3 regions of the Paenibacillus sp. JT22N7 genome follow, and region 3 is predicted to be linked to each of the others. Evidence: riboswitches for the same ligand, from Rfam matches in the RefSeq annotation. Region 3 holds a riboswitch; each other region holds the start of a gene.
What was found. A riboswitch is a leader RNA that binds a small molecule or an ion and turns the genes downstream of it on or off. The one in region 3 is predicted to bind cyclic di-GMP.

Region 1 (10,470 bases), on a different contig from region 3:
TAAAAGCTCGCCTAATGTGCCATCAAGCGCCGAATCGACGGCATGCTGATCAGCGAAAGCAAACGGCAGGTCCATAATGAGCCAAGCGGGGTCAATGACGCTGAGATTGGAGTAGGCTGGTGCAATCATTTGGATATCACCACGTTTGAGTGCCGCGACCTCCGTATCCTCGGTATACAGCATGCCGTTCGGAAATACTTGAATTTCGACGGTGTCATTGGTCTTTTCTTTCACGAGCTTGGCGAAATGGCTTGCCGCCAGCCCTTTCGGTGTATTTTCCGCGACCACATGGCTGAATTTAATGACGAACCGCTCTTTCAGTCCCGTCTGTTCTTCGTCAAAGGGCAGGGAACGAGTCGCCTCGGGACGAAAGCCGAACAAAATGGCCGCCAGCAAACCAACAGCAATAAAGCTGATCATGCCGATTGCGGTTTTCATTTTTGACCCACCTCCCTTTGGCCAGTTTAGCAGCGTTTGCCGCAGTTGCTATTTTACCCTCATTATTTCACAATAGAGAAAAAACGTAAAATACGGAGGAGAAGCAATGCTTAGCCGCCTGCGAATTTATTGGAAAATGATTTTGCTGTCATTCGGACTCGTTCTCCTCTCGCTGCTTATCGGTGGCATTGTTGTGATTGGGAGTGTCACCCGCATGAAGGAGGACGAGCTTAAGCAGCGGCTGCTGATTACGGCCCGCACCGTTGCCGAGCTGCCGAGCATTAAAAATCAAATCAATGAACCGGATAGCGCAAGCTGGATTGCGCCTGTGGCGGACAATATCCGCATCATCAACAATGTGGCGTATGTCGTCGTGCTGGACATGAACCGGACGAGGCTATCGCATCCATTGGCGGCGAGGATCGGCGGCAAGTTTGAATCGGCGGATGCGGACGCGGCGTTTGCCGAGCACACGTATATGTCCAAGGTGAAAGGGGAAGCGGGCGTTGCGCTGCGCGCTTATGTCCCGATTATGAATGAGGCGCATGAGCAGGTAGGTATCGTCGTAGCGGGTGGACTGCTGCCCGGGCTAGCGAAGCTTATTGAGGAGCAGAAAAGCTCGATTGTGCTCACGCTGCTGATCGCTTTATTGTTTGGGATTTTCGGGTCTGCGCTGCTTGCCCGCCATATTAAGCGGCAAATGTACAATTTGGAGCCGCATGAAATTGCCCGCATGTATGGGGAACGCTCGGCGGCTTTTCAGGCGATGCATGAAGGGGTCATTGCGATTGACCGCCTTGAGCGGATTACGATTTTTAATGAGCGGGCAAAGCAGATTTTCAGCGTATCCCGCGACGTAGTGGGCTTGCCAATCCGGGAAGTGCTGCCGGATACGCGGCTGCCGGAAATTATGGAGCTGGAGCGGCCCGTGTTCAATCAGGAGCTGCGAGTGGGCAATGCGCTGATCTGGAGCAACCGCATTCCAATTCGTGAGCAGGGAAAAATGATCGGGGCCATCGCGATTTTTCAAGATCGGACCGAGGTGGCGCGAATGGCAGAGGAATTGACGGGTGTGCAGGAGTTCGTCGATGCGCTGCGGGTGCAAAATCATGAGCATAGCAACAAGCTGCATACGATTGCGGGACTGCTTCAACTGGATAAAAAAGAACAGGCACTGCAATACGTATACGATATTTCCGGACAGCAGGAGGAGCTGACGCAGTTTCTGCATCAGCATATTGCGAATGATAGCCTGGCAGGCCTGCTGCTTGGCAAAATCAGCCGGGGCAAGGAGCTGGGCATTCAGGTCAAGCTTGATCCTCATATGGAGGTAAAGCAGTTTCCCGTTATGCTGGATCAGCATGATATGGTGCTGCTTATCGGCAATTTGATTGAAAATGCTTTTGACGCGCTGGCAAAAGCGGATCGAACAAATAAGGAAATTTATGTTAGTATGGAGCAGGATGAAGAGCTGCTGTCCATTCTAGTGGAAGACAATGGCTGCGGCATGACGGAAGAGGTGCAGTCGCGTGTGCTGGAGCGGGGCTTTACGACGAAAGGCAGCGATAATCGCGGCATTGGACTGTATTTGGTAGGCAGCATCGTCGATAAGGGCGATGGGGAGCTGCGCATTCAGTCGGAGCTAGGAAGCGGCACGGCTATAGAGCTAACATTTCCGATGGGAGGAGCTGGCGGATGAACGTGAAGGCGGAGAACAAGGACAAGGTGCAGGATGGACGTTTTTTTAAAGTGGTGCTAATCGAAGATGATCCCATGGTGCAGGAGGTTAACCGCCAGTTTGTCGAGCAAGTAGACGGCTTTCAGGTTGTAGGCATTGCGGGGAACGGAGAAGAAGGCTTGCGTCTCATTCGTGAGCTTGCGCCGGATTTGGTGTTTCTTGATGTTTTTATGCCAGCGCTGGACGGAATGGCTGCGCTTCGGGAGCTGCGTTCAGCGGCAATGCCCGTTGATGTTATTGTGGTAACAGCGGCGAAGGATCCGGAGACGATTCGCGAAATGCTGCGCGGGGGCGCGATGGATTATATTATTAAGCCGTTCAAGCTGGAACGGATTCGCCAGACACTAGAGCGTTATCGCGATCGCCACGAAAGCTTGTTGGCAGCAGAAAAGGCCGTGACTCAGGATGAGCTGGATCGCATGCTGCTCAGTGGGGAAAACTGGGCGCAAGGACAGAAGCTGGGTTATGGGGAGCAGGAAACTGGGCCAGCAGAACAAGCCTCATTTGCTGGGCTCGATGGTCAGCAAAGCAGCCTGCCGAAAGGGCTGAATGCGGCCACATTGCGGCAAATTGTCGAGGCCATGCATCGCTTGGAGGGCGGGGTATCGGCGGAGGAAGCAGCCGAGGGCATCGGCATTGCCAGAGTAACGGCAAGGCGCTACTTGGATTTTTTGGAGAAGAGCGGTTATGTGAAGCTGGAAATCAACTATGGCGGGGTAGGACGCCCGGTCAATCGCTACGTATTGCAGCAAAGACCAAAATGACCAAAATCAACAATATGGCCAAAAGCTTCCCACGTTTTCATGTAACCGTTAACATGAAGGCAAATAGCAAGCGCTCAAGCGTTTGATGGGAGTGTGGTCAGGGTGGCAGTGCCGGCAACGGGAAGCACGAATATCGTATTGCGTTTGGAAATGGACAAGGAAACGTCAACCTTCGGGCGGATTGCTACGGCAATTGGCGAAGCGGGCGGCGACATTGTAGCGGTTGACGTCAGCGGGACAAGCAAAACATCAACGATTCGCGATGTGACGGTCAATATAACGGATACGCAGCGCAAAGAGCTAATTGTAAGCGTATTAAATAAGTCGCCAGGCGTAAAGGTGCTTCAAGTATCGGACCAGACCTTCCTTATGCATCTGGGCGGCAAAATCGAAGTCACGCCAAAAATGACGATTAAAACGCGCGATGATCTGTCACGGGTATACACGCCGGGCGTCGCCAATATTTGCATGGCGATACATGAAAGCCCGAAGCGGGCCCACTCGCTCACGATAAAAAGAAATACGATAGCCGTCGTATCGGACGGAACCGCCGTATTAGGGCTCGGCAATATCGGGCCGCTCGCGGCGATGCCGGTCATGGAGGGCAAGGCGATGCTGTTCAAGCAGCTCGCAGGAGTTGATGCTTTCCCGATCTGTCTCGATACACAGGATACGGAAGAGATTATTGCGACGATTAAACGCATTGCCCCTACATTCGGCGGTATTAATCTTGAGGATATTTCGTCGCCGCGCTGCTTTGAAATTGAAAGGCGTCTTATTGAGGAACTGGACATTCCGGTGTTCCACGATGATCAGCATGGCACAGCGGTGGTGCTGCTTGCAGGCCTTATTAATGCGGTCAAGCTGGCAGGCAAGCAGCTTGCAGATTGCAAGATCGTGCTATGCGGCGTTGGCGCAGCAGGAATTGCCTGCACGAAGATTTTGCTCGCGGCAGGTGTGCGGAACATCATCGGGGTTGACCGTGATGGCGCACTTGTCGCTGGCAGCAGCTACGAGCATGAAGCATGGAGATGGTATGCGGAGCATACGAATCCAAGCCGGGAGCAGGGCAAGCTGAGCGAAGTCATTGCGGGCGCAGATATTTTTATCGGCGTATCAGGGCCGGGCGTGCTGAAGGCGGAGGATGTTCGCAAAATGGCGAAGGATGCCATTGTGTTCGCGATGGCGAATCCAACACCGGAAATAACGCCAGAGGAAGTGGAAGGCCTTGTGCGCGTCATTGCGACGGGACGGTCGGATTATCCAAATCAGATCAATAATGTATTATGCTTCCCCGGATTATTCCGTGGCGTATTGGACTGCCGGGCTTCACGGGTGACGGAGGAAATGAAGCTCGCTGCCGCCCAAGCGATTGCTGCGGTTGTTACCGAGGATGAGCTGAATGAATATTACATCATACCGAGCATATTCAATCCGCATGTGGCGGATCGCGTCAAAGAGGCGGTCATTGAAGCAGCTTATGCTTCGGGAGTTGCCCGCAGACGGGAGCGCAAGCTGTAGTTTGAAATTGGCGTAAAAAGGAAGCATTAAAGCAAGAAATCAGAAAACAACAGCGGACGGAGGTCCGGCTTTTCTCGCAGTGACGACCATCGTTCTATGCTAATCAAGAGTTCGACTTATATAGATTGAAATGGGAATGCTTCGAGGTTATGTACCCGAGGCATTCTTTTTTTTGTGTATAGCAAGATGATAAGCTGCTGGACGCCGCTTTATTTTTGCGCGAAAAGGTTAAAAGAAATGTAAGAAAAGTCACTTTCAAAAACAAACAAAAGTAATACAATATAAACAAAGATACTGAACGCAAAAAAGGGGGACACACAAATGGAATTTACTTTATTACATCCTTCCGATCAGCTGGTCATGATGATGGAGCGCATTTACGGTTATGGCATGACGACGACTTCAGGCGGCAATTTATCGATTTTGGACGATAACGGTGATTTATGGATTACGCCTGCGGGCATCGACAAGGGGGAGCTGACGCGGCAGGACATCGTTTGTGTGAAGGCGGACGGTACAATCGCGGGCAATCACCGACCATCAAGCGAATACCCGTTTCATCAGATGATTTATCGCAGAAGGCCGGACATTCGGGCGGTTGTTCATGCACATCCTCCGGCGCTTGTGGCATTCAGCATGGTGCGTAAAGTGCCTAATGTCCGCTTGCTTCCGAATGACTATTTGATCTGTGGCGAGGTAGGCATGGCGAAATACGGCTTGCCAGGAAGCGCGGAGCTGGGTGAAAATATAGCGGACGTATTCAGCGAAGGGCTGAACACGATTATGCTGGAAAATCACGGTGTCGTCGTAGGCGGCCGAGATTTATTTGAAGCTTTTCAAAGATTCGAGACGCTGGAATATTGTGCGCGGATGGAAATACAGGCGAACCGGATTGGGACGCCAGTAACGCTGCGGGGCGATCAGCTGGCGGATACGCGCGAGGTGCTGTTGGAGGAGTTTGTACCGGATTTTTACAGCAGTGAGGAGAAGGAAGCACGCTGGGAGATGTGCAAGCTCATTAAGCGTTCTTACGATCAGCGGCTGTTTACGAGCACGCAGGGCACGTTTTCCCATCGGGTCGGTGAAAATTCCTTCATTATTACACCGTATGATCAGGACCGTAAATATGTGGAGCCGGCGGATCTCGTGCGGATTGACGGCGGGAAGAAAGAGGCGGGCAAGGTACCAAGCCGCTCTGTACAGTTTCATCAGCATATTTATGAGACGCAGCCTCATGTGAACTCGATTATTATTACGCATCCGCCTAATATTATGGCGTTTGCGGTGACAGAGGAGCTGCTGGATTCGCGGACGATTCCGGAAAGCTATATTTTGCTGCGGAATATTCCTAAGCTTCCTTATGGGGATTTGTATACGAAGCCGCAGGAGGCGGCGCAGCTTTTTCAGGAGAACACGCCCATCGTCATTGCCGAAAATGACTGCGTCATCGTCACCGGGCAAAGCCTGCTGAACGCCTTCGACCGCCTGGAGGTCGCCGAATACAGCGCGAAAGCGACCATTTCAGCGAAAAACATTGGAGCTATTGTGCATATGGAGCAGTCGAGGATTGCGGAGCTGGAGCAGGCTTTTGGGTTGAAGTAGTAGGCCATATTGCCTAAATTAATAGTAATGTGAGTTTTAAAAAGTGAACTTAAATATGAAATGATAGGTCCAGCCCGTGGTTTAGCGGGTTGGGCATTTTTTTGTTGATCATACGACTAATAATTTGCAAGGAGATAAATAGGAAGATTTTTAATAGTTCAAATAGGATTAACTTCCTGTTGTATGATCTAGAATTTACTAAATATAAGGAGTCCACTGTTAATGAGGAATGACATGCCAAATAAAAATATTTATTTTCATGACTTATGTAGTATAAAATTTCAAATATCCAACCGATATACTAAGTACAAAGAACTATTAGATCAATTGAACTGAAAGGTAGACTCGTTCGAAAGGCGGGGGAGTAAAGTCGAGGGTCTTCGTGGAGACTACTAGAAATGTAGGTTTAAGAATCAACAAGCCCATTGAAATTGATAAAGGCAAACCTGATCGAAAGACAGGGACGCAAAGCCGCGGGTCTTCACGGAAAACCATAATTATGGTTGCCGTATGACAGCCGGGCCGCCAAAAGTAAATGGGCTTTTTTTATGCAAATATAAGAATTTATAAGTTTCATCCTTATAAACGGCTTATATTTCATACGCTAAACGGTAGCTTTGCCGCCAGAGAGCAGCGATAGCCGTTTACGCTTGACGTATAGGAAAGGATATGAATTTTCTCATACTTTCTCTATACGTTTTGCCAAAACGATGGCGTCTAATAGAAAGGACGCCGCCAGACGTTTTTCTTAATAGAGGGGGATATTCAAATGTATTTTAGTCAGATTAAGCAAGGTGTAATAAGAGTATTATGTTTATCTTTAATTATTCAAATGTTCCTTCCTTCCATCTGGAGCAATTCCACGGAGGCTGCCGCGTCATTTCGAGGTGTTAATGTTCAGTTTAAAGCAACTGATGCTTTAGCAGCAGATGGCTATTTGGCCGACCATGGCGATGAGTATGGTCCACACAATGGATACTTCTACGGTTGGAATATGGATCATGCGCAGTCTACGGTTACAGGAAGCACCTACGATGCGCCGCTTCTAAACTCTTCTATTCAAGTGCAAGAAGGCGGTGAATGGGAGATTGAGCTGCCGAATGGCAGGTATAACGTGAAGGTCAGTGTCGGGAACTCTGTATATGAAAGCAATAATACGCTTTATGTAGAGGGCAACACTTTTTGGGAAAATACGGAGCTGCCTGCTGGTGGACAAGTAACTTTTCAGAAGGGGGTTGTCATTGCTGACGGGAAACTGACGCTCAATGCGGGCAGCAGTGGAGATACAACAGCTATTCAATATATCGAAATTAAATCTCTGGAGCCTGTCATCCAAACGATTCCAAAACCGCAAATTGGGAAGCCAGCGGAGCAAAACAAGCTTCAGGGCAATAAAATTATTATTTCCGGCAATCAAAATAATGAGCATAATGCGCTTCCCTTTATCCGGGTAGGCGATTTAAATCCGGAAATTAGCCGCTACATGAATGCAGAAATGGCGTCTTTGGAAAGCAAACTGGCGGCATCCAATCCTTCATTTATTTCCTGTAATAATTGCAGTGCCTCAGGCCTGGAGGCAGCAATTAATAACAGCAGCAGCGATATGGTAGCTGTGACGGTGGGCCATTTAAATTTAGATTCCTCACTGACATTGGGCTCTCCTACGAAACCGGTTTATGTTATCGCAGAGGGCATCAATACGAATAATAAGCTCACCATTACGGTTTATGGAACTTTGGTCGTCAATGGGAGCATGAATGCGAACACTGAGCTGACTATTGATATTAAAAAACCTAACGATTCGACTCGGACAATGGGAGGGAATCTGTGGGTTAAAGGTTCCTTGCACTTGAATAATAATTCTAGTGTCTCGATTGCGGACAATTTCATAGCTGGGAGCCTTACTTATAACAGTGGTCTGCTTAATGTACAAGCAGGAAGAGTCATTGTACCTGGAAGTCTTCATATCAATACAAATGTAACTATGAATATTGATGAGGAAATGGTAGTTGGCAGCTTGGTTTCCAATAATCAGCAGGCCAATATTTCTGTGAAACGTGGAGATTTATTTATTCAAGGCGATATGCATGTCAACAATCACTTGAATATTGAGACCGGAGGCATCGTTGCCATCGGAGGCGGTATTACAGCTAATCAGAAACCGATTATTAACATCGGTGTCGGTACTGAAGGGGAAACGAAGCTGAAATATTTGGCAGCAGGGTTAAAGGCGGAATATTTTACAGAGGAAAATTTGGATGGTGAAAAAACGACGGTGCTGGAGCAGCCCGCTTTGCAAGGCAAGGCTCCTGTATCTTCGACAGGCCTAAATGATGGACGGTTTTCTGTTAGATGGTCTGGACAAATACAGCCTTATTACGCTGAAAATTATACGTTCGAGGCTGATGTTAATGGCGGAGTCAAACTATATGTGAATGGAACTCTAATTATTGATGAGTGGGCAGCGCAAGGAAATAAATTATTTACTGGCTCTATTGCCTTAGAAGCTGGTCAAAAGGTTGACATTCAAATGGAATACGTTAGTCGTAATGGATCGCCTAAAGCCATTTTATCATGGCAAAGCGCTTCAGGAGCGAAAGAGGTTGTACCAGCTAGTCAGCTATCTCCGTTTGCAACTCCTGCCATTCAGACTATTCCATCTGAAAATGCGGTGAAGGTCGGTTGGACTACTGCATTTAATGCAGATGGGTATGAGGTTGAAATGGATGGCAGCATTTATCCACTGGGCATTCTTAATGAATTTATTCATGAGCTGCTGCCATCAGGCACGGTGCATTATTACAGAGTCAGAGCGACGAGCGGCGATTTAAAGGGCGAATGGTCTTCTGTATCGGAGGTTTGGACTTTGCCGGATGTCCCCGAGAATATTAAACTGCAATCGACAAGCGATTCAGTGACCTTGACTTGGGAGAATGTGAGGGGCGCTACCGGCTACGAGGTGGAAACCTACAATACGGTCGTTAACATCGGCAATGTGAATCGCTATTTTGAAGAAAATCTGAATTCAAACATTCAGCGAACCTATCGAATAAGAGCGGTGAATACAAGCGGTCCAGGGCAATGGAGCCCAATACTTGTGAAATCTACGCTTCCAGGAACCTCTGGTGTGCTGAATACAACAGCAACGGATAAATCGATTCTTATTACTTGGGATTCTATTTCTGGGGCGGATTTCTATGATCTTGAGGTGGATGGCGCAGTTAAAAGCAATATAACGGGAACGGAATATTTGCATGATCAGTTAGAGCCTAATACAACACATACGTATCGAATTCGTTCGAAAAATAGCAATGGAGCAAGTAATTGGAGCGAGAAAGTTACGGCGACTACAGTGCCTTCCGTCCCGAAAAATCTCCATGCAGCAGCTGGTACCTCCAGTATTTCAGTCGAGTGGGATGAGGTTTCTGGGGCAACTGGCTACGACATCGAGGTGGATGGGAATGTTTTAGATAATGGCTTGAATACGAGCTATTTGCATTCCAATTTAGAGCAGAACGGTGAGCACACGTACCGGGTACGCGCCAAAAATAATGGCGTTATTGGACAATGGAGCCATTCCATTACACGCACAACACTTTCGGGAGTGCCTTCCAATATACGCGCTACAGCTACAGGCACAGCTATCACCGTAACCTGGGATCAAGTCATAGGGGCAGTTGGTTATGATATTGAAGTGGACGGGCTAATCGTAAATAATGGCTTGAATTTAACGTATGTGCATAAGGATTTACTGCCATTTACGGAGCATACCTACCGCATCAGAGCTAGAAATACTGGGGGGAACGGTCCCTGGAGCGAGATCATTACACAAGCAACTTCACTTGGTAAGGTGCAAAACGTTAAGACAGCATCAACAAATGATACAATCACAATTTCTTGGGATAGTGTCAGTGGAGCTACTAGCTATGAAATCGCTGTTGATGGGGTGCTAGTAGAGGTTTCAACGGGGACTAGCTATAAACATGCAGGGCTAGCGCCTAATTCGCTGCATGTTTACCGTGTAAGGGCGAAAAATAATGATTTGACTGGCGATTGGAGCGACACGGTTAGAGCAAGTACGGGGCTGGGCATTCCAGTTATTCATAAAGTTCTCTCCGCAAGTACGAGTATTACCATAGAGTGGGACAGCGTTGTCGGTGCAAATGGTTATGACGTTGAAGTAGATGGAAGGATTGTAGATAACGGCAATCTGACCCGATATGTACACGCACAGCTTGCTCCGGGATCAAAGCATGTGTATCGGGTGCGAGCAAAATCGAGCAGCGCCATAGGCGAGTGGAGTCAAGCGGTCACAGCTATAAGCTCGGCAGGGGTACCGGAAATCATTTCTACTGTAGCAAAAACAAATCAAATAACTGTCGAATGGACCTCGGTATCAGGAGCTGC
Region 2 (10,470 bases), on a different contig from region 3:
AGAAGGAGTCTTTGACAGAGGAAGAGGGTGTGGACCCATCTATGTAATTGGTTTGATTGTGCTTAACATTTGTTTAATCATTATAAAAATTATCAGACACTATCATTCGGGGGAAAAGGACAAATGAAAAACAGCTTTTTGAGAAGCAACACTGAAAAGGTCAACCCAATTATCGCCTGCATTTTATGGCTTGCTTTGTTATCCTTCTGTTTCTTTCTTGCTAGCGGCCAAGTTAAAGTTGAAGTGGTTTTCTCGCTGTTTTTGGAGCTGGTCGTTGCGACTGTACTAATGTCTAGAAAAAAATACCCGATTCAGACGATGGTTACTTTGATGATTGCCATATTAACCTGCACAACCGCCTATATCGAATCGGCTGGTGCGGGCATGCTCATTATGGTTGTGCTTTGTGTCGTTTCGCTTTATTTGAATAGAGTGCTGCTATTCGGATTCGGAGGCTTGTACAATATATCCTATATTGTCATTTATTACTCCAAACACGAGCAATTCGATACAACCTTTTATATGACGATCGGTTTCATCGAACTGACGATTGTAGCGTTATATTTTGTCTGTAAACGCGGAAACGATCTCATTCATGTAAGCCGGCATAAAGAAGCCGAAGCCCGGGAGCTGTTGGACGAGCGGGATAATATGGTCGGTGTCGTTCACGAGAACACTTCCTCGTTAAATGCCGATATTGCCAACTGTAATCACGATATTGGCGTTTTAAAGAAGATGAGCAATACGATAACGTCCAGCATACAGGAAGTGACGGTGGGAATTCGAGATCAGTCTGAAAGCATGGCTCATATAAGCGAAATGATGAACCATGCGGATGGGAAGATGTCGGAAATCAATCAGCTGTCTCACAATCTCGCCGACCTCTCAGGCAGCAACGGAAGGGCCGTTCGCCAAAGCTCGGAGCGAATCGTTCAAATGGGCAAACAAATGAATATCATCAACTCGGCCGTATCGGATTCATTAACTACCGTTCAGGAATTAAACAAAAGCGTGGATGATGTGAATACCTTCCTGTTAGCCATTAAGCAAATTTCCGATCAGACCAGCATTCTCGCTTTAAATGCTAATATTGAAGCCGCCAGGGCGGGGGACGCGGGAGCGGGATTTGCGGTCGTGGCGAATGAAGTTCAGAAGCTTGCTCAGGAATGCTTAAACTCGGTTAAACAAATCAACACGATTATTCATAATATTAAAAGCAAAACGCAGCTTGTGGTTGAAAAGGCTAGCAACGGCAGCGTGGCAGCTAAAGAAGGGGAGGCGCTCACCGGTCAAGTGCTGGAGAGCTTTGACAGCATCAGGTCTACTTTTCAACAGATGGATCAATACATAGCCCAGGAATTGGACATGACGGATCAAATGAGTGTAATCTTTTCTCAAGTGCGGATGCAGGTTGATCATATCTCGGGTATTTCTCAAAAGCATGCAGCAGCAACCGAAGGGGTACTGACCACGACACAAGAGCAGGAGAAAAATATCGATGTCATCTACAATTTTATCGGCAATATTAACAACTCCAGCATTCGGCTGCAGGAATTAATTGAGAAAAGCTCTAAATAAAATTTTAAAAAATAGAATGGAGTGTTTAACAATGGATGGACAGCAAATGGATCATAAGCAACAACTGGAAATGGTGCGAAGATTTCGTGAAAATGTGGTGGGTACGGGAGCTGTGCTCCAGCCAAGCGCAAGCTTTGCTGTACAAAGGCAAGAGGTCATTATCCCTACCAGAGCTGGGGATACCCGTGTCCTAGTGTATACACCGGAATCTGCTTTGTCTGATTCTCTACCTGTATACATCAATATGCACGGAGGCGGCTTTATTTTGGGAAAGGCAGAAATGGATGATCCTTGGTGTCGATTGATTGCCCATCGGGCTGGCTGTGTCGTCATTAATGTCGATTATCGGCTCGCTCCTGAACATAGGTTCCCGACAGCCGTTCATGAATGTTATGACGTTGCGAAGTGGGTTCACGAGCATCCAGAGTCATTTTCAATCAACTCAGCGCTCATGGCGATCGGAGGACACAGTGCAGGTGGCAATTTGGCTGCTGCTGTGTGCTTGTTAAATCAACAGAGTGGGAGAGAGCTTCCGATTGTATTGCAAATTATTGATTATGCGCCATTGGATTTGGCAATGGATCCTGCTTTAAAACCAAGCTTTGAGGAAGCGATCCCGGCGGAAATGGCAAAAATGTTTAACTCCATGTATTTGGCTTCCGCAGACGATGCCCATAGTCCGCTAGCTTCGCCTGTTTATGCAGAAGCCCTTCAAGAACTGCCCGAAGCATTGGTTATTACCGCTGGGAAAGATTCGTTGGCTGAAGAAGGCAGCGCCTATGCTGAAAAGCTGAAACAACACGGTGTGAAGGTGCTGCATAAACAGTATCAGGGAGCAGCGCACGGATTCACCCATTATGGTGATCTAGCTGTTGCGGAAGATGCCTGGCACTTGATGAGTGACAAACTGAAAGAAGCTTTCTCAAAAGGAGAACAAGGATAGGAAAGTATGAATAGTTCATCGTTTAATTTTCATTCATAGCAATAATCCCCCAGCCTTTGTCTGGGGGATTATTGCGTTTAAGATAGGCATTACGGGTGTCTGCCTGCGGCAAATCGAACTATGAAAGATTCATATCCAGCAGCTTTTCTACTTGCTCTTCCATGACACGTGGGGGATAGGGCATTCCATTTAGAAACCACCATTCCACAATTCCTACGTAAGCTGGTGCAAAAAATTGTACCGTTACATCTTCATTGATTCCACGATTTTTCCCCTCCGTCATTTATCCATGTAGTGAAGATATATCGTTCTCCGGCTAACATTTGCTCTGTCGGAAATATCCTGTATTGTAATTTGATCGAAATTTTTTTCAGACATCAACGCAATAACCGCTTTTTACGAGCAATAATTCATCAATGTATAAGTTCAGATGATATTGTGGAATTTCAGAAAGTGAAGGAGTCATTAGGCATGGCCAAGCAAAATCATTTATTTATGTATATTTTAATTATCGGGGTTTTCGGCATTTTAACGATTGATATGGGGATCGTTGGGATATTGCCCCAAATAGTGCTGCTGTTGTACTTTTAGGCTCAGCAGGGGCTAGTGTTAGCAGTTACATTGCAGAGTACCTTGAAACCATTACTCATATTTCGGGGAAAATGTTAAGCTTGACGTTATTTTTATATGGCTTGGCCAGTTTGCTGGGCAACTTAATCGGAGGGAGGCTGCTCTCTAAAAATCCAATGAGAACAGTCGTGACTTACCCCATCGTATTAGGATTGTTTTTATCAGGGATGGGTACACGATACATCGTGTTAGGAGGAATTATATTTTTGGTATTTAGTTTGTTAGCTATTTTACTGAGAATGTACATGTATCGTCCGACCAAACAGCACTCTAGATAAGAAGTGCAGGCATGCAGCTAACGCGAGGACTTTTGTTGAAGCTGCGCCTGCCTGTAAAAAGGGATGCCTCCGGCCCTCAGCATAATGGGGGCCTTTTCTTACACATTTCGCTCAAGCAACGTCCCCAGTTGCTCTGCCAAGACATGATGGGGGACAGGCTTGTCATTCGTAAACCACCATTCCACAACCCCTACGTAAGCAGAGGCAATAAACCTGACTAGAAGATCTTCATTTAACTTCTCATTCTTCCCTTTGGTTACCTCAACCTCATTCGTTAATTCTTCGATAAACAAGTCGAGAAACCGGCCGCGAAAGTAGGGGGCGCCTTTACTCGCCAGCATCATGGAAAAAAAGGAATAATGAAGCTCAAAGTATTCCGTCCACATCAAAGTGGCTTCGGTAAATTCCAATTCGGCTGCGGATTTACACATTTCTCTTAAGACGTTGATGTGTTCTTCGATAAGCTTGTCCAGCAGATCAAATTTATCCAAATAATGAAGATAGATCGTTCCGCGGCTCACATTCGCCCTATCGGAAAGATCCTGGATCGTAATATCATCAAAATTTTTCTCCGACATCAAATCAATAACCGCTTTTTTTAACGCTTCCTGGGTTTTGAGTATTCTCCGATCCACTTTAGCCAACTGGGAATCACCAATCTTTCTTTAATAATTGACAATGATGATGCAACTGTTCATTACTTAACAAATCCAGCTCATTTAGCAATTGCAGATGTTCGGTGTCTGTTTATAATTATAGACGTGAGTACATTAATGAATCAAGGAATAGTAGAAATTCAATGTTTTTGATGTCCGAAAAACGCATCGGGGATTATACGTAAAAAACGGGGGGAAAGAACAATGGAACGTCTATGGACGAAATCGTTTACGCTCATGACGATAGGAAACCTATTTTTGTTTAATGCCTTTTATATGCTGTATCCGACGATGCCGCTATTCATCACACAGATGGGAGGCAGCGAATCGCAGGTCGGGCTGGCGATGGGCGCGTTTATGCTGTCCGCCGTTATTTTTCGCCCCATCGTCGGCGGGATGCTGGACCGATTCGGCAGGAGCCCGTTTCTCATTTGGGGGCTTATTCTGTTCATCCTGGCAATGTATATGTATAACTGGGTTGGAGGAATTGTTGTGCTGATGGGGCTCAGAATTTTGCATGGTATGAGCTGGGCCGTTTCTACAACCGCCTCAATGACAGCGATTACAGACATGATTCCAGCGGGCCGCCGCGGCGAAGGAATGGGATGGTTCAGCACATCCATGACCTTGGCTATGGCAGTCGGTCCGATGTTCGGGCTCTGGGTGACAGAGAACCAGTCGTACAGCGCTTTGTTTTTAATCGCCGTCGTCCTCTCTGCGATAGCGCTGCTCCTGACGTTAGGAGCAAAAATGCCCTTCCAGCCCAAAACGGGCGTAAGAAAAATAGAATTGTTCGAAAAATCGGTTTTGCCGATTGCGGCATCCGTCTTTTTTCTGTTTATCGCGTATGGGGGCATTACAACATTTGTTCCGCTGTTCGCTAAGTCGATTCAGGTCAATTCCGGCGCATTCTTTCTGGCCTTTGCTGCATCACTGGCACTCAGCCGTCCCATTTCGGGAAAACTTTCGGATCGATACGGAGAGATTTCTGTTATCGTACCAGCCCTTGTCATTACGATTGGCGCCTTGATTGTGCTCAGCATGTCGACCGGCTTAGGCGGTGTGCTTGTTGCGGCGATTTTATATGGCATCGGGTTTGGCTCCGCGCAGCCGGCCCTTCAAGCGGCAACGATCCGTCTGGCCCATCCAGAGCGAATCGGAGTTGCCAACGCCTCGATATCGACTGCTAATGATCTTGGCATCGGGCTCGGTGCGATCGTGCTAGGCTGGGTTTCCCAGTATATGAGCTATCAGGCGTTATTCACGGTCAGCGCTTTGTCTGTTGCGATTTCCTTGCTGCTGTTCACTTTATTTGTGAAACGTTTGTTGAAAAATAATGAATAAATGGAGGAACAATCAAATGGAATATGTGAAACTCGGAAATACGGGCTTGGATGTATCCCGAATTTGTCTGGGCTGTATGGGCTTCGGAGTAGCCGTGCAAGGAGGGCTTCAATGGATTATTAATGAAGCAGACAGTCGTCCCGTTATTAAAAAAGCACTAGAGCTTGGTATCAATTTTTTTGATACAGCTAATGTATATTCAGCCGGATCAAGTGAGGCGGTTATTGGACCTGCTTTAAAGGAATATGCAAATCGGGATGAAATCGTGCTGGCTACTAAGGTGAATGGGCGCATGCAGGTCCAAACGGTGCCGGACTTTCTCGAAAGGCCATTATGAGCGAGATTGATAAAAGCCTGAAACTCTTCAGAAAGAACCTGTAACCTCACCTATTGTTGGTGCTACAAAAATATCGCATATTGAGGATGCTGCAGCTGCTCTTTCCATAAAGCTGACACCTGAAGAAATAGCCCAGAAAGATGATCTTGAAAAGAATAAGCGGATCAATGGCTGGACGCCCATTATCTTGTGAATACATATGCCGAACCTTTTAGACAATAAAGGAAAAATCGATACCACAGAAACGCGGTGATGCGTTAAACTGAATGCTTATAAAGATGGCTGTCGAGACCTTCTCGACAGCCTGATGCCGCCTAAATGGCGGCTTTTTTGTTTTAAAATTTTCATAGCGTTACGTATCAAGGAAGATAAATCTGCGCAGGATTATTTCGTTCTAGTCTATCCAAGTTTCGTCTCCTCCCATAGACTTTCATTCTCTTCATATTAATAGGACCCCTCTCCCAAAAACTTTTTGTCGAATGAAAATATAAAAAAATGTAAAAAACGTAACTATTTGATGAACGGATTGTTTATAGATTAGGAATGGAATAAAACAAACATAAAATGGATAAAGGCATACCTATGGAAACATAGGGACGCAAAGCCATGGCCTAAGGCATCAGACGATGCTACGGTTGACAGGTTGCTGGAAAATGGGAGCAGACTGTCCAAAATCCGGGCAGTTTTTTATTTATCAAAACAAGTTATTGGGGGTAATTTGATGAAACGTTTTTATTATCCATTAACACATGCGCAAAAACGAATTTGGTATACCGAGCAGTTTTACCCCGGAACGAGTATTGCCAATTTGAGCGGTTTTCTCAAGCTTAGATCGCATGAGGGAATGGATTGCAGCAGGAAGGGAACAAAACCGTTGTCCAGCAAAATGGCAAACCAGCCGATTTAGTAGTCAAGCTGGAGGTGATTAGGCCGGTAGCTGTAGCTATTAACGTATCACGAACGGTAGGCTGGTTTACCTCCCAATATCCGGTTGTGCTCGACATGAGCTATACGGACGATTTAGCCTATCAAATAAAACGGGTGAAAGAAGATTTGCGCCATATTCCCAATAAGGGAATCGGTTATGGCCTGCTGCGATATTTGGCAGCTGATGAGCATAAAGCAGGGCTCACCTTCTCATTCAAACCGGAAATCAGCTTCAACTATTTGGGGCAATTCGACAGCGAGGTGCAAACAGACTTGTTTTCACCATCCGTATACGATATGGGCGCGCAAACAAGCCCGGAATCTGAAGCGCTGTATGCGCTCAGCTTAAGCGGTATGGTAAGAGGCGAACGCCTCGTTGTGTCTTGCGCCTACAATAAAAAGCAATATTTGCGAGCTACGATAGATCAGCTGATGGATCGCTTCCACCATCATTTGCTTGTATTAATTCAGTGTTGCACAGCCAAGACGGACAGAGATTTCACACCAAGCGACTTTACGGCGAGTGAATTGCAGCTCGAAGAGGTCGGAGATATTTTTGACATGCTGGCAGAGAAGTTTGGCTAAGAGAATGAATTTGCGCGCAGCTTAATTTGCTGCGGAATGGATAGAAGGAGGCCTAGCACAGGTGAACGGGATTACTTTTCAGAAGGATCAAGTACAAGATATTTATTTTTTATCGCCTATGCAAGAGGGCATGCTGTTTCACACGCTTCTGCACCCCGGACAGAGCTATTATATGGAGCAACTGGCCATTTCGGTGAAAGGCTCATTTCGCAAAGATTTGCTGGAACAAAGCATGAACGTGTTGATGGATCGGTACGATATTTTTCGTACCGTATTCCTCCACGAGAAAATCAACCGGCCGGTTCAGGTTGTATTCAAGCAGCGAGCGTTCCATGTTCAGGAAATAGATTTATGTGATCAGCCCCAAGAAGAGCAGCAGCGACAGCTTGCTGCCTTCAAGCAGCAGGATAAAATGCTGGGATTTGATCTGTCCAAAGATATTTTAATGCGGACGACCGTTTTTAAGACAGGTGAGGACACGTATGAATGGATATGGAGCTATCACCACATTATGCTGGACGGCTGGTGCTTTGGCATTATTGTAAAGGAGCTGTTTCAGATATACAGCGCCTTGCTGAATCATAAGCCATACGAGCTGCCCGTCTCGAAACCATATAAGGAATATATCAACTGGCTTGGCAAGCAGGATAAGGAGGCTTCGCTTGTCTTTTGGTCGAGCTATTTAGCTGAATTTGAGGGGCAGGAGTCTTTCGCCGAGCAGCGCAGCAGACGCAGGGAGGAAGGTTATTCGTCAGGCGAGCTTCATTTTAAGCTTGGAGAGGAAGACAGTGAGGCTTTCTCTAGACTGGCAAGAGAGCATCAGGTTACGTTAAGCACAGCGATTCAAGCCGTTTGGGCTATTCTGCTTAGCCGTTATCAGCGCAGCAGCGATGTGTTGTTTGGAGCAGTTGTATCGGGTCGTCCCGCTGAGATTAGCGGTGTGGAGAGCATGGTGGGCCTGTTTATCAACGTAATCCCAACTCGTGTTCAGATCGTACCGGATATGACCTTCAAGCAATTAATAACGGAAATGCAGAGACTCTCGGTGCAGACCGAAGCGCATCAGTACGTGCCGCTTTATAATATCCAGAGCCGAATAGGCCAGCAGACGTTAATTGATCATATTGTTGTGTTCGAGAATTATCCGCTTCAAGAGGCTGGCAAACAAAGTGAAGAGCAGAATCTGGGATTTGCGATGGATGACATTCATATTTTCGAAAAAAGCCATTATGATCTTCATTTACTCGCTGGGCCTGGCAAGGAGATGGTGATGAAGCTAGCATACAATGCCAATGTGTATGAAAGCTCCTTCATCAATCGCTTGAAGGCGCAGCTCATCCACATGATTCGCCAGCTCGTGAGGGAGTCCAATAAGCCGCTTGGTGAGCTTGGAATTGTGCCTGAGGAAGAAGCACATCGCTTATTCGCTTTTAACCGTCTGGATGGCCGGGACGGGGAAATGGCAGCAGCAAGCAATATGACGCTTGCTCAGCGATTCGAATGGCAGGTGGAGAATACGCCGGAACATCTTGCCCTTTCTGCTCCAGATGGATTATTTACTTATGCTGAGCTGAACGCTCGTGCAAATAAGCTCGCTTACGTGCTTCGCGGCAGAGGAGTTAACGACGGGACTATCGTTGGTCTGCTCGTTCACCGCTCATCAGATATGATTGCAGCTATATTAGCCGTTCTTAAGGCTGAGGCGGCGTACGTCCCGATCGATCCTGCGTACCCAGAGCAGCGAATCAGCTACATGCTGGAGGATAGCGGAGCGAAGCTGCTGCTCACGCAGTATTCGTTGACAAGCGTTATCGAGAAAGTAGAGTATCAAGGAACCCTTCTGTACCTCGATGAACCAGAGCTGTATAATGAAGCTGCCGCCAGCAATTTGGACACTGAGGATGCGCCAATAAACACATTAGCGACGACTCCCGGAGGCTTGGACAGGCTTGCTTATGTAATGTACACCTCTGGTACGACTGGCCAGCCTAAGGGGGCACTGATCACACATGCCAATATTTCGCGGATTGCGATTAATACGAACTATATTGAAATAACTAAGAATGACAAAGTACTGTCGTTATCCAATTATGCTTTTGACGGCTTCACCTTTGACTTATTCGGCGCATTGTTAAATGGGGCTGCACTGGTGCTTGCTCCAAGCGATACGATTATGCATGCTGGCAAGCTTGTACAGTTCATTAAAGAAGAGAAAATTACGGTCATGTTCGTCACGACGGCGCTGTTCAATCTGCTCGTAGATGAGGAGGATTCGTGGATGAAGAGCATCCGCAAGGTGCTGTTCGGCGGAGAACGCTCATCGGTGAATCATGTACGCAAAGCGCTGCATAGCATGGGACCGGATAAAATCATTCATGTATATGGCCCAACGGAAAGTACGGTGTTTGCGACCTTCTATCCGGTTCATGCGCTTTCGGAGGATATGGCTTCCATCCCCATTGGCAAGCCGCTTAATCAGACTTCAGCTTATATTGTAAATGAGACGGATCAGCTTCAGCCGATTGAAGCGGTCGGGGAGCTTATCCTGGGCGGTGAGGGGCTGGCGCTAGGGTATTTGAATCGGACAGCTTTAACCGCAGAGAAATTTGCTCCAAATCCGTTTGTACAAGGAGAGCGTATTTACCGCAGTGGTGATTTGGCAAGGTGGCTGCCTGACGGGAATATCGAGTTTATAGGGCGCGTCGACGATCAAGTGAAAATTCGCGGCCATCGTATTGAGCTAGGTGAGATCGAGAAACAGATTGTAAAACTTGAGCAGGTTAAAGAAGCGCTCCTGTCTGTTGCATGGCGTGCTTCGGGCGAGGCATCGCTTTGCGCTTATGTTGTATTGAAGCCTCAAATGGAGTTAAGCAAGAATCAGCTTCGCAATTATTTGCTAAGCATGTTGCCAAACTATATGGTTCCGCCAACCATTGTTTTTCTTGAGCGACTGCCGTTGACCGTCAATGGAAAAGTGGATCGGCGAAGCTTGCCTGCAATGACGGAGTTCATGAATGAATCCGAACACTACGCACCTCCTCGCAATGATACGGAGGCCAGGCTCGCTGTAGTATGGTCTCAGGTACTCGGGGTAGCACGAGTCGGTATTCATGATGATTTTTTTGCTCTAGGGGGTCATTCGCTGAAAGCGATGACGCTTTGTTCTATCATGCTAAAGGAATTTCAGATCGA
Region 3 (10,470 bases):
GGCTATGAATCTTTATCGAGGCGATTATTTAAAGGATTATGATTATTGGTGGGCGGAGAGCGAACGCCAGCGCCTGAAGCGCCTGTGGCTGAATACTTCCTATCGCTTGGAAGCTTGGCATGTCGAGCATGGCCAGCTGGATAAAGCGATTGCCGGATATATTCGAATTATCGAGGAGCATGCGCAGGCGGAAGAGGCTTATTTTGCCTTAATGCAGCTGTATGCGTCTAAAGGGAATCATCTTATGGTTAATCAGCAGTACAATGCTTTAACCGCCGCGCTGATGGAGGAATTGAACGAGCAGCCAAGCGCATACATTACAGAATGGTACAAAGATTGGAAAAGCGGCGTTAATGGTTTGTAGACTGGTGAAGGAAACAAAATGGTAAATAATTGGAGGGGCAAGCGAGTGCTATTGACTTTTTAAACCATAGCCCTCATAAATAGCTCTCCAATCCAATGGCCGTGCCATTCTTCTTTCTACTTGCTCGAGAGGCTTAAAACCATACTTGGCATATAAAGTCTGAGCATCTTTTGTACCTAGATTAAAGCTTGTTCCTTTTAGTTTGGGGTGCTCCAATATGGTTTCTAATAGCCACTTGCTAAGTCCTATACCTCGAAACTCGGGTATAACAAATACATCCCCTAACCAGGAAAAGCGGACAAGGTCGGTGACAACTCGCGCAAAACCAACTAGCTTCGCTTGTTCCTTAAGCGGATTCCCCTGATAAATGCCGTAGCACAAAATGGAGTGTTCAATGGCTGCTTGTACAAGTTCTTTGTCAATTCCGTTTGCCCAATAAGATTCCTCGTTTAGAAATTTATAAATCGTTTCAATATCCAAATAAGCTTTATTTGTGCTAATTGTAAATCCGTCGCTTCTAGTCCAAAGTTTTTGTTCTTCCAAAGGGCTGCAGTCCTTTCTGAGTATTCCTTTGAATTATCATACTGTTGAAGGAATAAAAATTCAATATTCTATGCGGCCTATTATTTTGTAAGTTTTGCGAGATTAAACAGAGATTTTGTCGAGAAATTGTAGAGTTGCCCTATTTATAATGGAGGAGTAGGTGAAAATGGAGACGGACAAGCTTTACGAGCTTCATTTTCAAAAAAATAGCATGTCCAAAGGAATGGTTGAAGAAGATGATGATAACCGAGAAGCGGCAAATGAATGTCATTCGCCATTTTCGCTATCCTGAGCTGGCTTGCTGTATAAGCGAGGGAGCCCAGCACCTACGACAGCTGAATTTGAATCAAATGACCGATTACACCATCGTTCGTGGCTTTTATACCCATCATAGAGGTCATTTTATTGGCATTACAGCTACTTCTGAGGGGCCTTTGTTTTTTTATGACAAGCAGTATTTTCAGCTTTCGGAAGGGAAATTTATGATTACTCTGGAGCATGATGATAAGCGGAACACGTTTTCTTTTTGGTGGGACGGGGTGGAAATATGCCGCCTGAACTACCAGCGTCAGCTTTATCGGTACAATGAGGGAATCGTAGATGATGGTATTCGTGATTTTTTTGCGTGGCTTTATTTGTCGACAGGACCAAGGAAGTTTTGGAGATTCCAAAAGTTTTACACGGTCAAAAGCAGCTAAACGCTGTTTCGGGTATCGGAATTTTATCAACCGACATAGGATTGATAAAACGCATGATGGAGTTGAAGCGAGATGGGCGCAGAACATTTGAAAGAATTTCAAAGCTTGAAGCACGAAGATGAAATGCGGTATATGCTCCTGCTTAGAGACGTAAAGGGCATGCTTAAAGAGCGGAAGGAAGAGCCTTTTATGAAACGGTTAAAGCGGAGATGGATGAAGAAAAACCAGAAAATACAAGCCTCAGCCTGGAAATAAAAAAGATTTAACGTATTGTTTATTGCAAATAATGGGTATATACTAGAGATAATCATAGTTTAATATAAGGTAGTTTTTCTACCTAACACCACTTACAAAACTTTACACGATAACGGCAAACCTGTCGAAAGGCAGGGACGCAAAGCTAAAGGGCCTTCTCTATTATTAGATGGCAGCCTAGCCACCGAAGGGAGTTTTTTTTATGCGCAAAAGTTTAACGGTTATGATTTTGCTGGCGTTGATTCTGTCCGTGTTCCCTCAAGCAACTGCTCAAGTGGCAGCGGCAGCTGGGACAAGCTGGCTCGACGAATCCAATGTGGATAAAGGAAGCATCGGCATTCGTTATGAGGTCAAGTCAGGCGTAGATACAAGGCTGGTTGTAGCCAAAGACGGCAAAAATTATACGTATGCGCTCCGGACAAACCAGACAGAAGAATGGTTTGCGCTTCAACTGGGCAATGGAGATTATACGATTTCATTATTGGAAAACGTAAGTGGTACAAAAAAATATAGAGCAGTTCATACAGGCAAAGTTACCTTGAATTTGAGTGACAGCAGCCTCGTCTATTTGAACTCCATACAAAATATTGATTGGAGCAGCAACAGCAAAGCGGTTAAGAAAGCATTGGAACTGACTAAGGGAGCAAAGACGGATACCGAGAAGGTAACGGCGGTTTACAATTATATTGTAGCGAATATTTCTTACGATCATCAGCTTGCGGCTAAGGTGACCAACGATTATTTGCCTCAAATCGATCGTACCTTTAGTTCGCAGAAAGATATTTGCTACGGCTACGCTGCATTAATGGCAGGCATGCTTCGCAGCTTGGACATTCCGGCCAAGATGGTGACGGGCAAAGCGTCTGATGTATCAAATTATCACGCTTGGAATGAAGTATATTTGGACGGCAAATGGATCACGATCGATACGACGCTTGATGCTGGCCTGAAGAACAGCAAGAAAGCGGGCAAAATGATTAAAGACAGCTCGCGTTATACGGCTGCTAAAGTTTATTAAACGGAAATAAACACATATAACTCAATAGGTACACACAGAAGCTTCGTCTATCCTTCATCGGATGGACGAAGCTTTTTTGCAGTTATTTAGCTGACGGATAAAGGGGAGGCTTGTAAAGTTTTTGTACAGTTGGGCTGGATATAATTTTCTTATTTGAATACAAGGAGGAAGAGGATGGAAAATGACGTGGTATTTGTAAGGTAATGTTTTTGTACTAGGCATTATCGGTATTCACAACAAGAGAGAAACTAGAGGAGATAGAGAAAAAGAGAGGATTGATGAGATGCCCGCAAGTAGACAGAGAGCGATCAGGCACAAGATTTCCTGGATCATGCTGCTCGTTTTGCTGCTGCAAGCTGCATTACAGCCATTCGCAGCACCGGTACAGGCAGCAGGACCGATTACAGGGCTGACTTTTACAAAGACAGCCAGTGTGAGCACTGTTAATGTAGGAGATACCTTCAAGTATACGATCTTGTATCAGGCAGATGGAGCAACTCATGTCGGTAAGAATGTAACGATTGTTGATACAGTACCGGCACAATTTGAAATTGTAGATGGCTGGGAGGATGGAGGCTGGGATACGAAAAATGGCCAAACTCTAACCGTCAATGCACATCCATTGCCTTCCGGTACTTCGGTGAAGCTGGAAATTCCCGTGAAAGCGAAGCCGACTGGCTCAAGCTCGGTTGTGCCTACGACGAATACGGCGACGATTACACTCGTTGATTCAGCGGAAAGTACAACGGCATCGGCGAATGTAACGATTAACGCGGACCCGAATCCGGTAGCTACACCAACGCCTACAGCAACACCGACGGCGACGCCAACTGCTTCGACCTACGACAAGTGGTGGGCTTATAAAAGCCAAGCTACGGGATTTGGCAGCACAGTTCCGATTATTGGCGGAGCGGTTGAGTATACGGTAGGCATTAAAGGCGAAGCCGGCAATGCTAACCCTGGCAGCTTGAAAAATGCGACGTTAGTCGATACACTGCCGCCAGATGCTGTATATGTGAGCTCAACAGAAGGCGGTGTCTATGATTCAACAGCTCGCACGATCACTTGGTCGAATATTGAGCTTGCTTCCGGACAATCTTTCGAAGCGAAAGTATCGGTCACCTTCCCTGACGATTTAGGGTATGGTCATCCGACCGGAACACCGCTGGAACGCAAAAATAATGTTGAAATTTTGAGCGGTTATACGCTCGAAGGTGGCGGCTCGGTCACTGATCCTGAAGCTGATGTGACAACTAAATTCGGAGAGCCAGTATCTGGCGTTTCCGGACTAACCAAGTCGCGTGTTTACCAGTATCGCTGGCATGGCCAAACACAGAAGTTCAACATCGGCGGCATCAGCAATACGGGGACGAATGTAAATACCTCTTTGTCGAACCTGGTATTGACAGATGTGCTGCCTGCGGAAATGGACTACAGCAGCATTAAAATGCCAAATGTTTTCACTTCCCAGCTTCGTTATAAAACAAGCGATGGTACGACTGAAACTTGGCATGCGTATAGCGGCAGCCTTGCGCCTAACGGCACAATTACAGTGAGCACGACAGCTGGTACGAACCGCATTGTGCTAAATGCTGGCGAATTTTTGGTTGCCTTGGAGTGGTCGTTCAGCACCCTAGCTCCAGGAGGTACAATTGGCGGCATTGAAATTACAGGGACCGTTAGAGATTTTGCTAATGGCACGAACACCCCTGTCGTCCACGGTGATCAAGTAACGAATCAAGTCACGCTGGATTATCAAGCGCTGAATGTTACCATTCCGGGCCAATGGGATGACAAGCCTCAGAAAACGGCTCAGGCAGATTTCAACATCAACAATGAGAAGCCATGGCTTGTAGCTAATAAAGCGATTGGAGCGGGAAATTTCCGTCCACTCAGCACGGTGCCGTTCACACTTACGGTCCGCAACGATATTAAAGCAACGGGACCTTATATTAATCCAGTTGTCTATGATTTATTGCCAACAAGCTTTGATTATTACACGAATCCTAAAATAGCTGATCCTGCTGCGGCACTGGCAGCCTCGTTTACATTTACGGGCACGCCTGCTGGAGCAAGTGCTCCACAGCTGGAGCTTGTTGATAAAAACTGGAACGGTACGGGACGGACCCTTGTGAAATGGTCATGGTCCGACGACACCTCTTTTGCTCCAGGTACAAGCTTTGAAATCAGCTATAAAGGCGAGGTCCGTGCAGGTACGCCTCAAGGTACTACCTACACGAACGATATGTATATTACAACAAGCGATCCAAATTCAGAGTTCTGGCATACAGGGGATTCCGCACAGGATAATCCGCAAAGTTTGCCAGCGTGGCAAACACGCAACAATACGATTAAAGATACAGTTATAGGCTTTGATCCAACGGCGGGAACGGATGAGTTTTTTGTTCATGCTTCAGCGAACGTAACGGTACGCAAAGCATCTCTCGTCCAGTCGACAAAATGGAATCAAGGCGATTTGGAGCCTATTTTCCGGGCATCAGATGATGCTACGTATGATGGAGAACCAGCTCTTCCTGTACAGCCATTTGATTATGATGGCGATATTGAATACACCGAGTACCCGCGCTACAGCGTAACGTACGAAGGCGGAACAGCGGATTACAGATTGGCAGTTCGCAATAGCGGCAATACGAGACTCGGCGTCATTGATGTGCTGGATATTTTGCCGCATGTAGGCGATAATGCACTGCGCGTCAACAGCGGTTCGCCTTATGAAGCAAGGGGCTCCCAATGGCAGCCTAACCTAGCGGAAGTACTCTCTTCCGGCAATAAAACCTTTACATCCTCAGCGGCAGCGGGAAGCAGAACGGTAAACTACACGCTGTCCGCGTATTACAGCAAGTCGGTTAATCAGGAGCAGGTTGTCAATTTCACGAATGTGAATGACAGCAAGCAGGGCTGGATCGAACAAGGGAATTACCAAAAGGATGATTTGACAGACATCAAATCGCTCTACTTCCAGCTGTCGAACATTGTAGGCAGTGATGGAGCATCTGGACTTGCGCCAGGCGACTATATCGTATTGGATTGGAAAATGGATGCCCCTGTAGGAGCACCGACAAATGAAGTAGCTTGGAACTCTTTTGCCATTCAAGCAACTGAAATCGGTGCAGGCAATGATGAAGGCAGCAAAATGCTTCCAACAGCGCCTAACAAAGTCGGCTTCCTGATTCACCCGAATGACGAGCATGTACCGCTTGGCGAAATCGGCAATTTTGTCTGGTTCGACAGCAACCGTGATGGCACGCAGGATGAAGAATATCCAGGCGACAGCGGCCAAGGTGCAGGTATTAACGGCATTACCGTAAATCTGTACAAAGCGGGTGAAACGACACCGTTCAAGTCAAGCAAGACAGGCTATCATTACAATGGAAGCCCAGGCTACTATTTGTTCCAGGGACTTGAGGCAGGAAATTATTTCGTAGAGTTTGTGCTGCCAGATCGCTACATGCCGACGACAGCCAATGTGCATGGCGCAGATCCAAGCCATACGAATGACAATGACTCCAACCTGGTAACGAAAGGCGCTGCAGTAGACGGTTATACGCCATATCGTACGGATACGATCAGCTTGGGTACTGCTGGTAAAATTCCGACAATCGATTTGGGCTTAATCGAAACAGCATCACCTACTGGCGAGTCTTACCCAACCATCACGTTTGAGAAAGAAATTACAAGTGTGACGCAAGGCTCCTCGACAATTGCTCCATCGCAGCAATATGTAGTGGTAGGGAACGATGTGCATTATAAGCTTTCTTTGAAAAATACATCTTCTGTTACTTTGCATAATTTTAAAATTTCAGATGCGCTTGACAGACTGCAAGCTGGCTTTGAATTTACTAAGCTGACGTATAATGGCGAGGAAGTTGCCTTGAATGGCGGCAGCCATGACAGACCAGACATTATTGGCCAGTTGGCTAACAGTGGAACGAATCCGTCTATTGTCATTAAAAATCTTGCAGCAGGAGCGGGATTGACGCTTGAAGGCGTATACCGTGTCACGAGTGCGGATTTGGATTTGACAGATTTGGATAATGTAGCAACCGTGTATTACAATGAATCCCCTGATCCGATTAAGGATGAGGCTAGCATTCCGACAGCAGGGCTTAAGATTGAGAAAAGAGGCAGTGCAGTCGCTGTATCCGATACAGCAGCAGGAAGCTGGATTAACTACACGGTTAAAGTAACGAATACAGGCAAACGCGATTTAACGAATGTTGTGATTACGGATACGAAAGTATCCGGCATACCGAGCATTCCATCGCTAAAATCTGGGGAATCGAAGGAATTTACGTATTCCTATCAAGTAACATCAGTAGATACAGCAGCGGCTTCCATTATCAATGTGGCTAAAGCTGTTTCCGATGAAACACCGCCGGTGACGACTGAGCATGAAATACCTGTCGTTTCGGATGAGCGGGGCTCCATCGGCAATTATGTATGGCTTGACCGTAATGAAGATGGGCTGCAAGATGCAGCGGAAACAGGCATTAATGGCATTATCGTTAAGCTTTATGACGATGCAAACCATGTATTGGCTGAGACCGTGACGCATGATGAAAATGGCAAGCCAGGATTTTATTTGTTTGCCGGATTGCCGCAAGGCGATTATCATGTCCAGTTTGTCATTCCGGCAGAATACGGCGTAACGAAGCCGGAAGCTGGAGCGGCAGATGTGGATTCCAACAAAACGGATGGCCAAGGAATAACCGAGGTCATTACGATTGGGCCGGCAGGCTGGAATGATCTGACGATTGATTTGGGTCTTGTTCCACGCGGAGAAATCGGGAATTATGTATGGCTCGACCGCAACCGTGATGGCTTGCAGAACGAAGATGAGAAAGACGGAATTAATGGCATTGTGGTGAAGCTGTATAAAGGCAGCAGCACAGGTACGCCTGTAGCTGAAACTACAACAGCGAATGATGCAAGTGGCAAGCCGGGTTATTATTTGTTCGATAATTTGCTTGCAGGCGAATATTATGTTCAATTCGTTTTGCCAAGCGATTATTTGAAAACAAGCGCGGAGCAAGGAGCGAACGCAGCCCTTGATTCCAACGCAACGGATGCAGACGGCATAACAGTCAAAATTGTTATTAACGAGACGGCTGGCTGGGTTGATCATACGATTGACCTTGGCGTAGTTGCCAAAGGGGTTATTGGCAATTATGTATGGTTTGACCGTAATGACAACGGCAAGCAGGATGAACTGGCTGCGGATGGCCGCAATGGCGTTACCGTACAGCTTTTTGATCAAAACAAACAGCAAATTGGAGAAACCATTACAGCAAATGATGCGAGTGGAAATCCTGGCTATTATTTGTTTGATCAATTGCCAAGCGGACAATATTTTGTGAAATTTATTGTGCCAACTGGCTACACCGTAACGAAAGCTGAGGCAGACGGCGTGTCTGCTGAGGAAGATTCAAACAAACAGGTAGATGGATACACAGAAGTTATTGTTATTGGTGAAGGAGCGCCGCGTGGCTGGGAAGATTTGACGATTGACCTTGGGCTTATTAATAAGCCAACTAGTCCAGGTGGAAATTCGGGCAACCCATCAGTACCGACGCCGACACCTACGCCAACAGCAACACCGTCTCCTACACCAACACCTGCTGTAACGGAGACGCCAACAGCGACGCCTACGCCAACACCGGTGGCTCCAACTCCTGTTCAGCCAGGCACACCGACACCAGCACCAACGGCGACTCCTGTAGTAGAGAAAGATAAGACTAAGGAAAATACGCCAGTTGAAGGTAAAGTTGATGTTCCGAAAGGTGGAAATACAGACGTTGGCAAGCAACCGGAGCATGGACAAGTAACGGTTGACGATAATGGACAATGGGTGTATACGCCTGACCCAGGTTATACAGGCAAAGATGATTTCTCCATTATTGTAAAAGATGCTGACGGCAACGAAGAGGAAATTTTATTTGAAATTGATGTGGATGAAATCCCGCTCGGGGTAGTGGAGGATTCGGATGAAGATGGAGATGGAAATAAGCCAGCACCGAATAACCAAGGCACACTTCCGAAGACAGGTGAGTCCAGTCAATTGCCAATCCAGCTCGCAGGCGCTGCATTAATTGCCCTTGGAGCTATATTGCTTAGAAAAAAACGCTCACGTCCTTAAGCGTGATGCAGTAAGCTTCATAAGAGTAGAAAATTTTTGATTCTGTACGCATTCTACTCTGCACATACGGCCTCCAAAACGAAGATTTTTCATTCGTTTTGGAGGTTTTTTTATAGAAGCGTGTGGCCTGTAGAGAAACTGTAGAGCCAGGCTCTGCATAATAGAGAAGCCTATTCAGTTTAGTTAAGAGACATATAAGCAGAGGGAGCTGAGAATTTGCGTAAAATCGCAATTATATTGGTAGCGCTCGGAGCGCTGCTGCTCATTTATCCGCAGTGGAATGAATGGATGGCTGATCGGGAGCAGGACAAGCTGTTAAAAGAAGCGCTGCTGCTCATGGATACGCCCGAGCCTGTAAATATGGGGGCCGCACAAAGCTACGCACAGCTGAATGATATGTTAAATGCAGGAGAAGAAACCGAGGATGAAGCAGCTTCCCTATTAAACGATTTTCAAAATGGCAAGCCCATTGCAACGATTACGATAGATCGTATTGATGTCTTATTACCGATCCTAGAGGGCGCTACTAAGGCGAATATGAAGCATGCGGCTGTACATATGCGAGAGACCGCTATTTTTGGGGAGGAGGGCAATGCGGCTGTAGCAGCGCATCGTGCCCATACAACCGGAAGGTTATTTAATCGGCTGAATGAAGTAGAAATTGGCGATGAAATTGTCGTGCAGACGAGCACTGCCAAATTTATTTATAAAGTGTACGAGACGTTAATTGTGGAGCCAACCGAATTATCAGTTTTAGATAGTGTCCCGGGAGAAAATATACTTACACTTATTACCTGTGATCCGCTCATTAATCCGACGCACAGGCTAATTGTACACGCTCGTCAAATAGAGACACTATAGAGGTGCGTGATTGCTAAATAGGAAAGAAAAAGCAAGGAGCCACTCTCAATCCACGGAATAAATGGACGAAGTAGAACTCCTTGCCTTGTGGTTTTATGGCTTAGCTTGATTAACATTGCCGTATTTTTCTTTCGGGAGCTTGCTTCTGCCTTCCCGGAAGACAAAAAATCCATTTTTGCCTTGTTTCTTGGCCACATACATCGCAGCGTCCGCTTCTTTTACAAGCATATCATGCTCAGCGTTGCGGGCCGTGCACATCCGAATACCGATACTCACCGTAATTAACACGTGATAACCTTCGACTGCATAAGGCGTCGTCAGTTTATCCAAAATTTGCGTGGCAGCCCGTTTCGCCATAATAGGATCGCAGTTTTTGAGAATCATAACGAACTCATCACCGCCAAGCCGGAATAACTCACGGCTTTTTTTAGACTCCACCTGTTGTAAGCGAACGCTGACCTCCCGAAGCAGTGCGTCTCCAACATGATGACCGAAGCGATCATTTATTTCTTTAAAGTGATCCAGATCGAGATAGAGAATGGCCATACTTTTTTTGCTGCGATATGTTTTCCAG

Region 1: another riboswitch for cyclic di-GMP. It lies ahead of AC50Y5_RS19095 (fibronectin type III domain-containing protein); the one in region 3 lies ahead of AC50Y5_RS26695 (transglutaminase-like domain-containing protein).
Region 2: another riboswitch for cyclic di-GMP. It lies ahead of AC50Y5_RS10900 (condensation domain-containing protein); the one in region 3 lies ahead of AC50Y5_RS26695 (transglutaminase-like domain-containing protein).

Annotation. Positions count from the first base shown of each region.
Region 1 is NZ_JBXENY010000007.1:29,447-39,916, reverse strand. Features, by position in the region: gene AC50Y5_RS19120 (DctP family TRAP transporter solute-binding subunit) at 1-438, opposite strand, end outside; gene AC50Y5_RS19115 (ATP-binding protein) at 545-2,137, shown strand; gene AC50Y5_RS19110 (response regulator) at 2,134-2,940, shown strand; gene AC50Y5_RS19105 (NAD-dependent malic enzyme) at 3,043-4,461, shown strand; gene AC50Y5_RS19100 (class II aldolase/adducin family protein) at 4,783-6,063, shown strand; cyclic di-GMP riboswitch class I at 6,493-6,593, shown strand; gene AC50Y5_RS19095 (fibronectin type III domain-containing protein) at 6,833-10,470, shown strand, end outside.
Region 2 is NZ_JBXENY010000003.1:542,655-553,124, reverse strand. Features, by position in the region: gene AC50Y5_RS10940 (hypothetical protein) at 1-47, shown strand, start outside; gene AC50Y5_RS10935 (methyl-accepting chemotaxis protein) at 124-1,578, shown strand; gene AC50Y5_RS10930 (alpha/beta hydrolase) at 1,625-2,521, shown strand; partial or broken gene AC50Y5_RS10925 (TetR/AcrR family transcriptional regulator) at 2,640-2,908, opposite strand; gene AC50Y5_RS10920 (TetR/AcrR family transcriptional regulator) at 3,528-4,073, opposite strand; gene AC50Y5_RS10915 (MFS transporter) at 4,290-5,429, shown strand; partial or broken gene AC50Y5_RS10910 (aldo/keto reductase) at 5,446-5,789, shown strand; partial or broken gene AC50Y5_RS10905 (transposase) at 5,840-5,977, opposite strand; cyclic di-GMP riboswitch class I at 6,330-6,417, shown strand; gene AC50Y5_RS10900 (condensation domain-containing protein) at 6,616-7,278, shown strand; gene AC50Y5_RS10895 (non-ribosomal peptide synthetase) at 7,340-10,470, shown strand, end outside.
Region 3 is NZ_JBXENY010000011.1:200,792-211,261, forward strand. Features, by position in the region: gene AC50Y5_RS26680 (response regulator) at 1-364, shown strand, start outside; gene AC50Y5_RS26685 (GNAT family N-acetyltransferase) at 413-907, opposite strand; gene AC50Y5_RS26690 (hypothetical protein) at 1,144-1,605, shown strand; cyclic di-GMP riboswitch class I at 1,965-2,049, shown strand; gene AC50Y5_RS26695 (transglutaminase-like domain-containing protein) at 2,063-2,878, shown strand; gene AC50Y5_RS26700 (SdrD B-like domain-containing protein) at 3,162-9,035, shown strand; gene AC50Y5_RS26705 (class D sortase) at 9,252-9,896, shown strand; gene AC50Y5_RS26710 (GGDEF domain-containing protein) at 9,990-10,470, opposite strand, start outside.